One region of the Paenibacillus violae genome, then DNA from elsewhere that is predicted to be linked to it. Evidence: a T-box and tRNA genes for the amino acid it is inferred to sense, from the RefSeq annotation. Region 1 holds a T-box; the other regions hold tRNA genes.
What was found. A T-box is a leader RNA that pairs with one kind of tRNA and senses whether it is charged. The one in region 1 lies ahead of RQP52_RS01680 (arginine--tRNA ligase), so its partner is inferred to be a tRNA-Arg.
Positions count from the first base shown of each region.

Region 2: it has a tRNA-Arg gene. The T-box ahead of RQP52_RS01680 (arginine--tRNA ligase) is inferred to sense a tRNA for this amino acid. The anticodon was not compared.
Region 3: it has a tRNA-Arg gene. The T-box ahead of RQP52_RS01680 (arginine--tRNA ligase) is inferred to sense a tRNA for this amino acid. The anticodon was not compared.

Region 1 is NZ_JAWCUD010000001.1:449,616-453,855, reverse strand. It holds gene RQP52_RS01690 (hypothetical protein) at 1-164, opposite strand, end outside; gene RQP52_RS01685 (hypothetical protein) at 255-404, opposite strand; gene RQP52_RS01680 (arginine--tRNA ligase) at 422-2,308, opposite strand; T-box leader at 2,363-2,583, opposite strand; gene RQP52_RS01675 (EamA family transporter) at 2,632-3,504, opposite strand; gene RQP52_RS01670 (GDYXXLXY domain-containing protein) at 3,573-4,240, opposite strand, start outside.
Region 2 is NZ_JAWCUD010000015.1:21,695-25,934, forward strand. It holds gene RQP52_RS31530 (AraC family transcriptional regulator) at 1-1,071, shown strand, start outside; gene RQP52_RS31535 (stalk domain-containing protein) at 1,592-2,458, shown strand; tRNA gene RQP52_RS31540 (tRNA-Arg) at 2,509-2,582, opposite strand; gene tadA (tRNA adenosine(34) deaminase TadA) at 2,946-3,449, opposite strand; cyclic di-GMP riboswitch class I at 3,683-3,770, shown strand; gene RQP52_RS31550 (PilZ domain-containing protein) at 3,852-4,240, shown strand, end outside.
Region 3 is NZ_JAWCUD010000007.1:259,172-263,411, forward strand. It holds gene tig (trigger factor) at 1-502, opposite strand, end outside; gene RQP52_RS20865 (hypothetical protein) at 613-1,506, opposite strand; tRNA gene RQP52_RS20870 (tRNA-Arg) at 1,686-1,759, shown strand; gene RQP52_RS20875 (hypothetical protein) at 2,598-2,726, opposite strand; gene RQP52_RS20880 (DUF4023 family protein) at 2,797-2,910, opposite strand; gene RQP52_RS20885 (hypothetical protein) at 2,957-3,313, opposite strand; gene asnB (asparagine synthase (glutamine-hydrolyzing)) at 3,488-4,240, shown strand, end outside.

The DNA.
Region 1 (4,240 bases):
GTTGGGTTATTTCCGATTTGTCCCTCGACTTCATATTCGGGAAATTGCGCCTTCATAACTTCGTTTATGTGCTGAAACCAAGTCATAATGATCTGGGCCTGTTCTTGTTCCAAATCTTGTGCGTTATTTTCTTCGGTTTGTGTTTCGATCTCTTTTTCTGTCATTGTGGTAAAAGCCTCCTGAATCATTCATATTGGCACGAATATCCCTATTGTACCGCATTTAATCCAGATCAGAAAGCTATTGTTGCATTTTTAAGGACGAATGCGGACGACGCCAACCTCAGAAGCGTTTACCGAGATCGAGTTCCCGCCTTGACCAATGGTTGCGCTCGCAGATTGTCTGACTCTCACTTTTGTTTTTCCGCTGCTGTAGCTCGATTTTTTGTTTGTTTTACGCTGCATTCATCACCAACCCCTCTCTATAGTCGCTTAGGAGTCGGCATACCAAGCAATTCAAGCGCTTCATGAAGGGTAGCTTTCACCGTTTGTGTGATCCACAAGCGGTGGGAAATACTCGCTTCGCTCCCTTTTAAAACCGGACATGCGCTATAAAAATGATTGAACAGAGAGGCTAATTCAAACGCATAATGACAAATCAAACTAGGAGCCAACTGTGCAGTGGCATTCTCCAAAGTTTCCGGCCAGTAAGCGATATGCCTCAGCAGCTGGTACTCCTGATCTTCCAGAAGGGGTCCATGGAACGTGGCCGCTATAGCTTGCAGACGATCGTCCGCCTTCGCTTTATCCAAAATACGGTTCGCTCTGGCGTAGGCATAAAGCAAATAAACGCCTGTATTCCCAGTCACCTCAGTCGCCTGCTCGAGATCAAAAATCACTTCGGTTTGCAGCTGATATTTCAGCAAATAGTAACGGATCGCAGCCGCGGCGATGGATCTGCTGGAGATTCCCGCTTTTCTTGATCGTTTGGCATCGATCACTTTCTCCATGCGATCAAGCAGGTCTGCGACTTTAATGCCAATGCCTTGACGACCTGACATCGCGTAGGAACTTTTGCCTTCGGAAGTATCCAGACCAAGCCCTGCCGCTGTATCGGGACTTAAAGAAACAACACCGTAGCTTACATGCTTGAGTAGACTGGCCTGCTGCTGATAACCAAGCACTTCAAGAGCCAACTTTACCATCTCTTGCGGATACTGCTGACGGTAGTCAATGACATTAATGACCATATCTGCGCGCCCGATCGTTTTCTTACTTCCTTGGGCAGCCGTTGACCATAAGCCATCCTCCCATTTTTTATACACAAAATCATTTTCCAGCAGTCCGAATTTCCACAGGTGATACGCGATATCCTTTGCAGTGTAGGTGAGAATGCCATTTGAACGAACAAGCACTTTATCCCCTTGAAAATCTTGGTTGTCAGCTGGGGTTTCTCCTCCTTCTTCTAGGTTCTTCAGTACCCAACAGCCTGCCAGTTTCCCCTCCGTCACCTTATGAAACATCTCCGTTTGGCTCAGCAGCTCAAAGGTGGTATCCCAAAAACCTGCACGAACAATGCTGCTTTCCCAAACCAGCACGTCATAGGAAATGCCGAATTGTTTCATTTCATCCAACTGCTCACGCACAATTCGCTCCGCAACCAAAGCACCCATCCACGCAAGATTCGATGTCCCGCTTTCAATGGCATGAAGAACCACAGAACGCTGCTCGGCTAACGCCGGCTGATCTTTATAGGCCTGATTCACCTTAGCATAGGTTTCCCAACAAAAATCTCCGAATCGCGGAAAACTCCCCTCGGTTTGCGTATGAAGAATGCCTACCACCGTATCGGCTAATTGATTCCCAAGGTCATCAATATAATTATGAACCTCCACTTCATACCCGGCATGCGAGAGCATACGCGACAAAGAGTCACCGATACAGGAATTTCTCAAGTGACCGACATGCGCGGCTTTATTAGGATTGATGGAGGTATGTTCCACCAACACCTTGCTTTGTTTGCTACTGCTGGTGCGCTTCGTTGGAGCTTGATATTCCCCACTAGCCCAAGCATCCCAGTTGATATAAAAATTCAGAAAGCCGGGTGCAACAGCAGCTACTTTACTAAACAAACCTTGAACAAGCCCGTTCTGTTCGATGCGGCTTTGAAGCTCCCCGGCGATCTGCAAGGGGGACTTTCGCAATATTTTAGCCAAAAGCATAGCAATGTTGGAGCTGTAATCTCCATGTTCCGGGTGCGCCGGATGCTCGGTGAAAATTTTTAAAGTAGCTGGACGCTGCGTACCGGATTCCTGAAACATGGCTTCGACGTGCTGCTCAATTTCAACGGTTAATAGCTGCTGAATCATCGTATTTTCCTCCCAAATGACCTCTTTTACATGCAAAAAAGCCCCCGTCTCTAAATAAGAGACGAGAGCTGTTCATTCCCGCGGTACCACTCTAAGTGTTAAATCTACAGATTTAACCCCTCCAACGATAACGGCTTATGCCGGATCTCCCTACTGCTCATTTCGGAAGACCATTTCCCAGGTCCGTTTCGTTCCTGACATTCGTACCGGTTCCCACCAATTCCGGCTCGCTGCGACTGTCCGACAAGAACTACTGTCCTGTTCATCAATGTTACATATCAAGTTATGAATTGACTGAATATTACTTTAATATGCTGAAGTTGTCAAGAGGCAACTAACTTCATCATTAAGATGCCAATAAACGCTAAGGCCAATCCAGACTGTTCCATCTTTGAAAATTTATCCTTCAAGACAAAACGCGTGTACAAAAGAACGATCAGTACATTCAATGCAACAACAGCTGAAACTAGGCCTGCCTTGCCATGATCAAATCCATGAAGGATGAAAATCATGCCGACCACATTCGTAATGCCCACGATCATGCCAAATAGAAAAGTCCGTCGTTCCGTCCAGCCTGTGGTGGCTGCCACTTTAACCTGTGCATGATGATGATTACCTTGCTTCTGATCTCGCAACCACCACAAACCAAAGCAAACGGTTCCAGTAGCAAACATACAGAATAACGTTGGAAACAACGGGGCCGCTACCAAGGTCGTCCACTTGCTGGATAAGTCATTGGCGGCAAATAGAATCAATGCCAGTGCTCCCCAGCCGGCGCCTTGCAAATTTTTGAGCGTAATATCATTGGAGTAACGCACGACCAAAATCCCGATAACAATAATGACAAAGGCTAGAAACTGCATGATGTTAAGTCGTTCATCCCAAATCAGATATGCAACGAATACCACAACAACGGAAGGCAGACCGGTGAGAATCGCGACCAACGACGCTTTCCCTACGGCAAAACCTTCGAACATGCTGGCATTGGCCCCGAAGGAAAACAGTCCCATTTGAACGCCAATCAGCGCATGCACGGTCCAAGCTTGATGTAAAAGAAGGGCGCAGCTGCCGCTAATTAACGCCCCCATGAAAAATGTGCCGCATAGCAGCACATTCCGGTTTAATGATTGCTGGCTGGACCAGTGATACAGAATGCCTCGCAGCCCGAAACTGAAAGCCGCAAGTACGGAATACATGAGCCACATCCGAACAGCTACCCCTCTCTTTTGCTTGCAAAGATCGGGTAATTTTACCACATTAATCTTTATTGAACAACACTTTGTTGCAGCACAAGGCGCTCAAGAATGGCATCACCACTTGCAGAAACTTTCACTTCCGCAAACTTGGCATTTTGTTCGTAGGTACGGCCCGTTCCTTCCGGAATGAAATAATTTTCAATGCCGTATTCAATCCGCTCGTACCCTTGCAGGGTACCGTTCATGCGGACCTCTCCCGGGGCGAGTTCTTCCCCTTTCGTATAGACACGTTTGAATTCGTATACGTCTGTAGCTGTGTTCGGAGCGAGTACGACAGATATTTTTTTCATAGATCTCAAATCACCGTTCTTCATATCGGAAATAGGCGGCTCAGAAATCGTGTAGCGCAAACGTACGTAATCCCCTTGAATAAGCGAACGCGGGTCCAAAGGTTCAAGCTGGAGCTTGATGAGCTGTCCATGAGAGAGCAGCCACTCACTTTTGCCAATTTGTATCGACATAGCTGCGATCTGTAGCACCACCAGCACGGCAATAAGGAGCCTATTTGCCTTAACGTTTGCCCCAGCAGCCGTTTCGGGTTCAGCAGCTTCAAGGCGATGTCTTTTTTCATACCAAACGGTAAAGATCAGAATCAAGATCCCAATCATAGCGAACGTAATCGATTTGTGCAGCAGCTTCCAGGCTAAATCGTAATATTTGTACACGAGGAAAGCTG
Region 2 (4,240 bases), on a different contig from region 1:
CTGTTGGTGAAGATTAGCGGATTTGCCAAAGAAGATGGCCGATTCCTGGAAAATGAGGAACAACTGGCGACCTTTGCGGCAGCGAATATCGCGCAAGAGATCGTAAATACGCAAACTCAAAATGCGGAGATTATGAACTTCCAGGATATGACCGTAGGTATTCTGCTCTCCTACCCCATGGATCGGACGAAACAGCAGGCCAAGGATGAGCTGTATTTGTTAGCGAATGATTTGGGACAAACCATCAGCTCCCTTCTTAAAATGCAAACCACGGTCTGCATGGGCCGTTTAACTGCTAACGTGCAGGACCTGCCACAGCTTTTAGTATTTTTGCGCAGCTCCATCCGCTATCGGGATTTGAAAGTGGACCATCAAGTGCTTGACTTGGAAGAGATGCTGCCGAGCACCAATGACGATGTGCATTATCCGTTTGCCTTGGAAAAAGAGCTGATGCAAGCCCTTCGTATGGGGCAAAGCGAGCAATCATTGAGCTTGATCGAGAGCTTCGTTCATGAGCTTGTACGCCAGTCGAGCAAAGAGAAGATCCTCCAGGAAGGAGCTATGCAGGTTCTGGGCAGTATGCTGCATACTATGCTGGAGTCTGGGTTCAATCCCCATCATTTCTTCGAGGGTTACAACTTGTACGAACAGTTGAACCAGCTTCGGGAGCCTGAGCAGATGGTCCGCTTTTTCCAAACGAAAGTGATCTCGCCTTATATTGAAGGGCTGAATGAATACCAGGACATCCATATGAAGCGCCTGGTGGAGCGTGTTACGGATCGGATTCAGGAGCGTTTTATGAACAGCGACATCTCCCTAGAGGAATGTGCGGACGCTTTTAATACAACGACCTATGCGCTAAGTAAAGCATTCAAGCAAATCAATGGCGTGAATTTCATCGACTATTTGATCACCCTGCGTATGGATAAAGCGAAGAAACTGCTCGTCGAGTCTGATTTAAAGGTGAACGAGATTGCGGAGCAAATTGGGTATCAGCCATCGTATTTTATCCGTCTTTTTCGGAAATATGAGAATATGACGCCGGGACAGTATCGGGACCGGATGAAATAAGGGAGGCCTGCCGCTTTTGAAGCGGCGGGTCTCTTTTTTGTGCTGAGATACCGCCCCGCCCTACGTTGTACTTGATACAGTACTGAAGGCGGTTTTACCTCGGAATCGTCATCTTCATTGCATGAAGTAAACTCATTTTGACCTGAATGGTGAATATACCGCTCCTCCCTCCTCCAAAACGTTGCACATAATACAACGAAACTGCGAATTGAGGCCGGACCTCCGTCATTTTGTTGCACTAAGTACACCGTAGAGCATGCTCTTACCTGAGTACTACTGCTCGATGCCCCTTCCTGGCAAATTTGGGGATAACCCTCCCTCTTTTTCGCTGTTAATAACGTTCGAAAAACCTCTTACTTGTGCTGATGTTGATAACGCTGATTTTTTTCTCAGCGGGCAGGAGGTCTATTAACATGTGGATAGGTAGAATAAATTGAATTTTTGCAGGAATTTTCTAGAAATATCAGAAATGTTACAGGTGGCAATTAACAAGCTAATTTGGGTGGGGGAGAAAGTTTTTATGAAAAAAAAGAAACTGATTGTGTCTGTGTTAGCGTTTTTCTGTTTGGCTGGTGTCGTTCATGCAGCGGGCCTTCATGGTGACTACAAGGGGGCTCCAATCGTGAAGGTTTTATTCGGGGGGAAGGAGCTTCAAGCTGAGGATGTGCCTGCTACTATACAAGATGGCAGAACTGTTGTGCCGTTGTACCTATTGAAACAAACCGGGGCATCGGTGACGTGGGATGCTGAGAAGTACACAGTTGATTTTGCATTTCCTCAAGTAAAGGAAGATAACGCAATGAAAGATTTTGCAGCTACTATTCCGTCATTAAATGAGAAAGCTAAAGAATTTCAGGGGAAAAATGTCCAGCTTATCTATAATGAGTATGGCTTATATTTAAAAGTAGATTTAGAAATATCAAATGATACTAGTGCAGATAACGATCATATCATTGCACTCTCCGGTTTTTTGGTTAATTCACCCGTAGATTCAATGATAGTAAGCATTATTTATAATAACTTGGTTACAAACTTTGTTACAGTCAAACGATCAAATGCTGAGGAGTTTAGTAAGAGCAGTAAGGACAACCTATCAGAATACCATTTTATGAAGACTTGGAACTCTCAGCGTGTAGATAATACAACGGATGTATCTGTTCCCAATAAACCTCAACCAACGCCTACACCGCTGCCTGTGTCAAAATCGCCAGTTGCAGGTCCAGCCTGTCAGAGGATTATCGCCCTTTACACAGAGCAGATAAACAATGAAGTAAATCAGTACAACGCAAATCTTGGCAATCATTCTGGTGATATTACTGGCTATGCAGATAAATTAAAAGAAAATATGAAAAAAGCTTTAAAGGAAAACAACTGTCCGGAGGATTGAAAAAAACGCCAGCCAACGGCTTATACCGTTAACTGGCGTTTTGTTGTATACGCGCCCGAGATGATTCGAACATCCGGCCTACAGTTTAGGAAACTGTTGCTCTATCCTGCTGAGCTACGGGCGCATGGCAAAGATTATGATAGCACGAAGCCTTATATGGCGCAACCTTTGAGTGGCAAGATTTAACTACTAGTTGAATTTAGCTAAATGCATCGTGCGTTGGGGAACTACAGGGCACTATTTGAGCCAAAACGAAGACTTCCAGGGTTCAGACGGAACTACAGGACTCTATTTAGCCTAATTAGCCAAGATTTCGGCTAGAAGTGCTAAAATAGCGGATCACAGTTCCCTCTCCTCGCTGAAGTGCTTAATATCCGGCGAATAGGGGATCATAGTACCCTTTCGCATATCAATGCGAGGCGTCCACTTACGAAGGAAGCTAACGCTCGCACCCAGCGCGCCAATGCCTAACGTCGAACGCGAACGGCTATTCCTTCCCGCGCAGCTTGCGGAAAAACTGCGTCAGCATCGTCGCGCACTCCTCTTGCAGCACGCCGCTGACCACATCGACCCGGTGGTTGAACCGGTCCTCCTGCAGCAAGTTCATCAACGTTCCCGCGCAGCCGGCCTTGGGATCGGTTGTGCCGTAGATCACCTGTGGAACGCGTGCCTGAACAATCGCTCCTGCACACATCGGGCAAGGCTCCAGCGTGACGTAGAGCTTGCAGTCGAGCAAGCGCCACGCTTGCAAATGCTCACTGGCTTGCTTAATAGCGATCATTTCAGCGTGAGCAAGCGGATCCAGCGTCGTTTCACGAAGATTGTAGCCGCGGCCGATAATTTCCCCTTGATGTACAACAACGGCACCAATCGGCACCTCACGAATGGCTTCGGCTTTACGTGCTTCCTCTATGGCCGCTTTCATCCATGGGATATGTTCACTATATTCATCCACAGGGGGACACCTCACTAAAAATAATCTTATCCACATGTGAACAAAGGATCGAACAAATATTCGTTGTTAACAACCTGTGGATAACAATGTGTATAACTCAAAAAGTTGTGGATATTTATTTCTTTTAACATTCATACAACAAATACCAGATGTATGCAAGAGAATTAGTTGATAATAGGGAAATCCATCCGTATAATGAAAGATAACTTAGGTCTTTTAGACCATATAACACGATATTGTACGACAAAGCATGACAATTCATTTGCAAGGTTCGATAATGGCAAACTTGCCGAAAGGTAAGGACGCAAAGCCGAGGGTCTACGGTTCCTATGGAACTACGACAGCCTGGTTACCGAAAATCGATGCTTTTTTAGGTTGAGGTAATAGGCTGTTCCCGGCGCAGGGGCAGTCTATTTTTTTATTGGAACGCGGGGAGGGTTGATCGACAAAGTGGTTAGCAAACAAAAATCTGCTAAGTTTTATGGCAGCAAGGAAGGGTACGACGCTGATGTAATGATTGACAGCAAGGCGATGCTGAGCAAGGAAGATTTCGTAGCCACTGGCGTGTTGACCTATGCACTAGGTGACATCATTGAAGTGGAGCTTCCGGAATATCATGTTTTTGCGCTGGGAGATAAGTGTAAAATGACGGTGTATACGAAATCCGGGCTGTTTGTTATGGATACCGTGGTTGTGGCCAAGGACCAGGGCTCGTTGATTGTTCTGAATCCTCCTGAAAATCGCAGGAAGTTCACGGAAAAGCGGGAGTTCCCTCGCGTTGATGTGAAGAATGAAGGGCTGCTTTTCGCGCTCCAAGACAGAAACAA
Region 3 (4,240 bases), on a different contig from region 1:
GAACAACTACATCGCCGTTAGCTGCTTGTCCTTCTTCAAGAACAACCAATTCAGCATGACGTTGTTGCAGACGGGAAAGCTCGCTGTCCAGTTCTTCGTCCGTTACGTTAGCATCTACAGCTTCAACTTCGATGCCTTTGTAATCGCCAAGTGTTACTTCTGGTTTAACAGTAACCTTCGCTTTGAATTTAAGAACTTGTCCTTTGCCGAATTGCTCTACGTCTACTTCCGGACGATCAACAGGCTCGATTTTAACCTCTTCAATCGCTTGTACGTAAACTTCTGGCAAAATGATGTCTAGTGCATCTTGGTATAGGCTTTCTACACCAAATTTAGCTTCAAAGATTGAACGTGGCACTTTCCCTTTACGGAAACCTGGTACATTTACTTTCGCGGATACTTTTTTGAAAGCTTTATCCAATGCATCTGCGACGCGCTCTGCGCCAACTTCCACTTCAAGAACGCCTACGTTCTTCTCTATTTTTTCCCAACTTGCTTTCATTTTATGCTTTCCCCTTCCAAAAATGTACGATGACATATTTTCACGTTACGCTCATTATAACCATTCTATTATAACATATAACAAATTCATTTCAAGGCGACCTTTCGCCCCTAAAACGGATCGGGGTTAAACTGCTTCACAAACGCCTGCAGCACGAGATGCGCCCGCTTCCATTGCAGCGCCATCGATCCTACAATCCCGTAATTATCTAGCAATTCCTCTTTGTTAACAGAACCGAATAATCGTTCTTGCAAAATCGCGTGCAAGGCGGATGCCCATACGTCAACGGCTCCTTCTTCAGCTTTCAGCAAGTCTGAATAGATGGCTGTTCCATAGGCATAGGCCAAAAATTCCTGCCAAGTTTGTTTGGCAAAATAAACAAAATCCGGCTGGCTTATTTCACTAATATCCCCGACTCTGCGAATCATATCACGAATTTGGGATGGAAAATCCTCCGGGCATAGCGGTGTCTCCTCGATCTGGACGGCAATCCTGTTCCCGTTTTTGGGAAACTCAATGAATCCTTGCTCCCCCATTTGCTTAAGCGCCTGCAGCGCCTTGAACTGGATGTGCGGGTGCCGAGGCTTTTCGCTAAGCCATTCCTTGATAGCCGATCCTATTACGGGCTGATCGATAAAACCCAATTGTTCAAGACTGCTTACTTGCTGTTCCAAATTACCTTCTTTGAGTAAGTCCAGCAGCTTCAAGGCATATGCACCATCATCTGACGACTTCTCATGTATGTATTGCCTTAATAAATCCTCTTCTTCCTCTAAATCCTCTTCCGATGGACTCGGCATAGGGAATAACTCTTCTGGAAACATGGTTTGCAACCAAATCCGCAATGCTTCCCACTGCTCGATCTTATCCGATTGGGCAGCTGGAAATTGAAGCAGAAATGTTAGCAGTTGAAGAGCATCACTATACTGTTCGTTTCTTAAAAACTTGGTAAGTTCCTCTTCGTAATATTGCTCTGTTTTCGGAAAAAGAATAACATTATTCATCGACAACTCGGTTATGTGGATCACCTCAGAAATCTTGGTCTGCTGGTGACAGTTTACTTGATTGTTCGGGTGATTGCAAAATAATTTTAAAACAAGTGTTGACTTCTCTCAAAAAGATATGATAATATAACTCTTGCTTCGCCAAACAGCTACACGCTGCTAGGTAAGAAGAGGTCCATGTCTCAGTAGCTCAGCTGGATAGAGCACACGCCTTCTAAGCGTGCGGTCGGGGGTTCGAATCCCTCCTGGGACGTATTGCAAGGAGAGAAGATCGCGAGAATTCGCGATCTTTTTTTGTTTTGAGGTAAGCAAAGCTTACCCCTCATTTATTTGTGCCGAGCACTCACCCTATGAAATTTGCTGCCATCGCTTTGAGTGTCTCTTAACAAACTAAAATACGGAGGAGAAGTTAACTTCTCCAACGGTTCTTTCCTCCCCAATGGAGCTACAGGGCGCTATTTCATCAAAATAGCCACTTTTTCATGCGGAGGGGAACTGTGGGTCCCTATTTGTCCGTTTTCTTCGAGAAAACGGGATTAGATGGTCAAATAAGGCCCTGTAGTTCCGCTAAAAGCGGAAAAGGGCTGAATTTGCTAGAATAGCGGCCTGTTGTTCCTCTAAAATGTATCGTTGAACAACTTAACGTTAGTATGAGATGCCAACTCCGCCAAGTGTCACAGTAACGCTGAATTTTTTAGCGGCGACTAGGTTCTCCACCCCAAAAATTCGCTCCTAAGGGGCTCTAAACAAGCTAAACTGTCTAGGAGAAGTTAACTTCTCCAACGGTTCATTCCTCCCCAACGGAACTACAGGGCGCTATTTAATCGAAATAGCCACTTTTTCGTGCGGAGGGGAACCGTGGGTCGCTATTTGTCCGTTTTCTTCAAGAAAACGGGATTCGGCGCTCACTTAAAGCCCTGTAGTTCCGCTAAAAGCGGAAACGGGCTGACTTTGCTAGAATAGTGCCTGTAGTTCCCATAAGGTGTATCGTTGAACAAAGCATATCTGCATAGAATTACATAGAAAAAGCCGCCAACCTACGGTTGCGGCTTTCTGAATCATTATTTTATCACGCAAAAAAATTCCCGTTCTTACACAGAAGGCCGATTCGGCTGATGATGACCAGGCTCCGTTGAATCCAAATTAGACTGCACGCGTGAAGACTGTTTCGAATGATCGATCGTGCTTTGCGCTTTTTGTTTCATACTTTTTTTGCCCATGATGAATTCCCTCCTAGTAAGGTGAGCCCGTAGAGTGATCTCTACAGGCTCTTGTTAATGCCATTAGACTTTAGTGCTTCTTGTGAGGCAAGTTACTGCCTGGCTGACCGTCACCTTGTGTCCTGAAATTCTTCGCGGCTTTCCTCTGCTTGTCGTGCAGCTTGCTAATGAAATGACTATCCATGAGCATTCGCCTCCTGAAGAAAGAATGGCACTACCCCTTTAGAATGTCACGCAAGGTCAAGATTTAAACGCATGGCTAAATTTAGAAGAGCGCCTCTAGCTTCTGCATCTGTTTTGACTCTTTCATAGAGTTCCTCGAAATTACTCCGATTTGCAATAAATTCAGGCTCTGTTTTAATAGCGACTTGCGTCCAATTAATGAGCAAATTCTCCGCTTGTGTCAGTTCATTATAGGCACGGTGCAGGCCAACACGTTCAATGATATCTTCCAGTTCAGCCTGTCCGACTTCTTGGCCCGCCTCTTTCAAATCGGCAATCCGTTTATCTGCTTGATTACTAATTTGCAAAAAATGCTCCCTGGAGGCTAGATAATCGATTTGTGCTTTGGAATGTTTCTTTTTCATGGCCATCACCTTTACTGTTTAGTAATAATAATTCATTAATAATAACAGGCTTGGATTTAAAACACAAAATCTATCCAATGACATTTCTCGCTATTCTTGGACAGACATTATATATTCCCAATTTGCATACCCTTTATCATCATGCTCTCTTCATAAAGAAAGGAAGGAACGTCTATGTGCGGAATAACGGGTTGGATAGATTGGCGGAAAGACTTGACCGGGTACCCGTCCATTCTAGAAAATATGACGGAAACGCTCCATTTGCGTGGACCGGATGCTTCTGGCACCTGGATCTCACAGCACTGTGCCCTAGGCCATCGACGTCTTAGTGTAATGGATCCGGAAAACGGCGCTCAGCCCATGATCCGGAAACAAGGAGACTACACCTATACGATCGTATATAATGGCGAACTTTACAATGCCCCCGAGCTGAAGAAAGAGCTCGAACTGCGCGGACATCATTTTCGAACAACCTGCGATACCGAGGTGCTGCTTGTTGCCTTCATTGAATGGGGGCGGGCTTGTGTAGACCGTCTGAATGGCATCTTCGCCTTCGCAGCATGGAACGACCAGGAGCAATCCCTCTATTTGGTCAGAGACCGGCTTGGCGTAAAGCCGCTTTTTTATTCTCATCAGAACAGTGTCCTTCTATTCGGTTCTGAGCCAAAAGCGATCCTCGCTCATCCTGACTTTCAAGCGGAAGTTGGCGCGGAAGGGTTGGCCGAAATCTTCGCAGTAGGTCCTGCACGCACACCGGGACATGGCATTTATCGCAATATGTCGGAGCTGAAACCGGGACAATGCGCTATTTTTGACCGCAACGGCTTATCCATCAGAACGTACTGGAAGCTGGAAAGCCACCCTCATCCGGATGATGTGGCAGCAACGGCGCTTCAGGTTCAACAACTGCTGAGCGACACGGCCCAG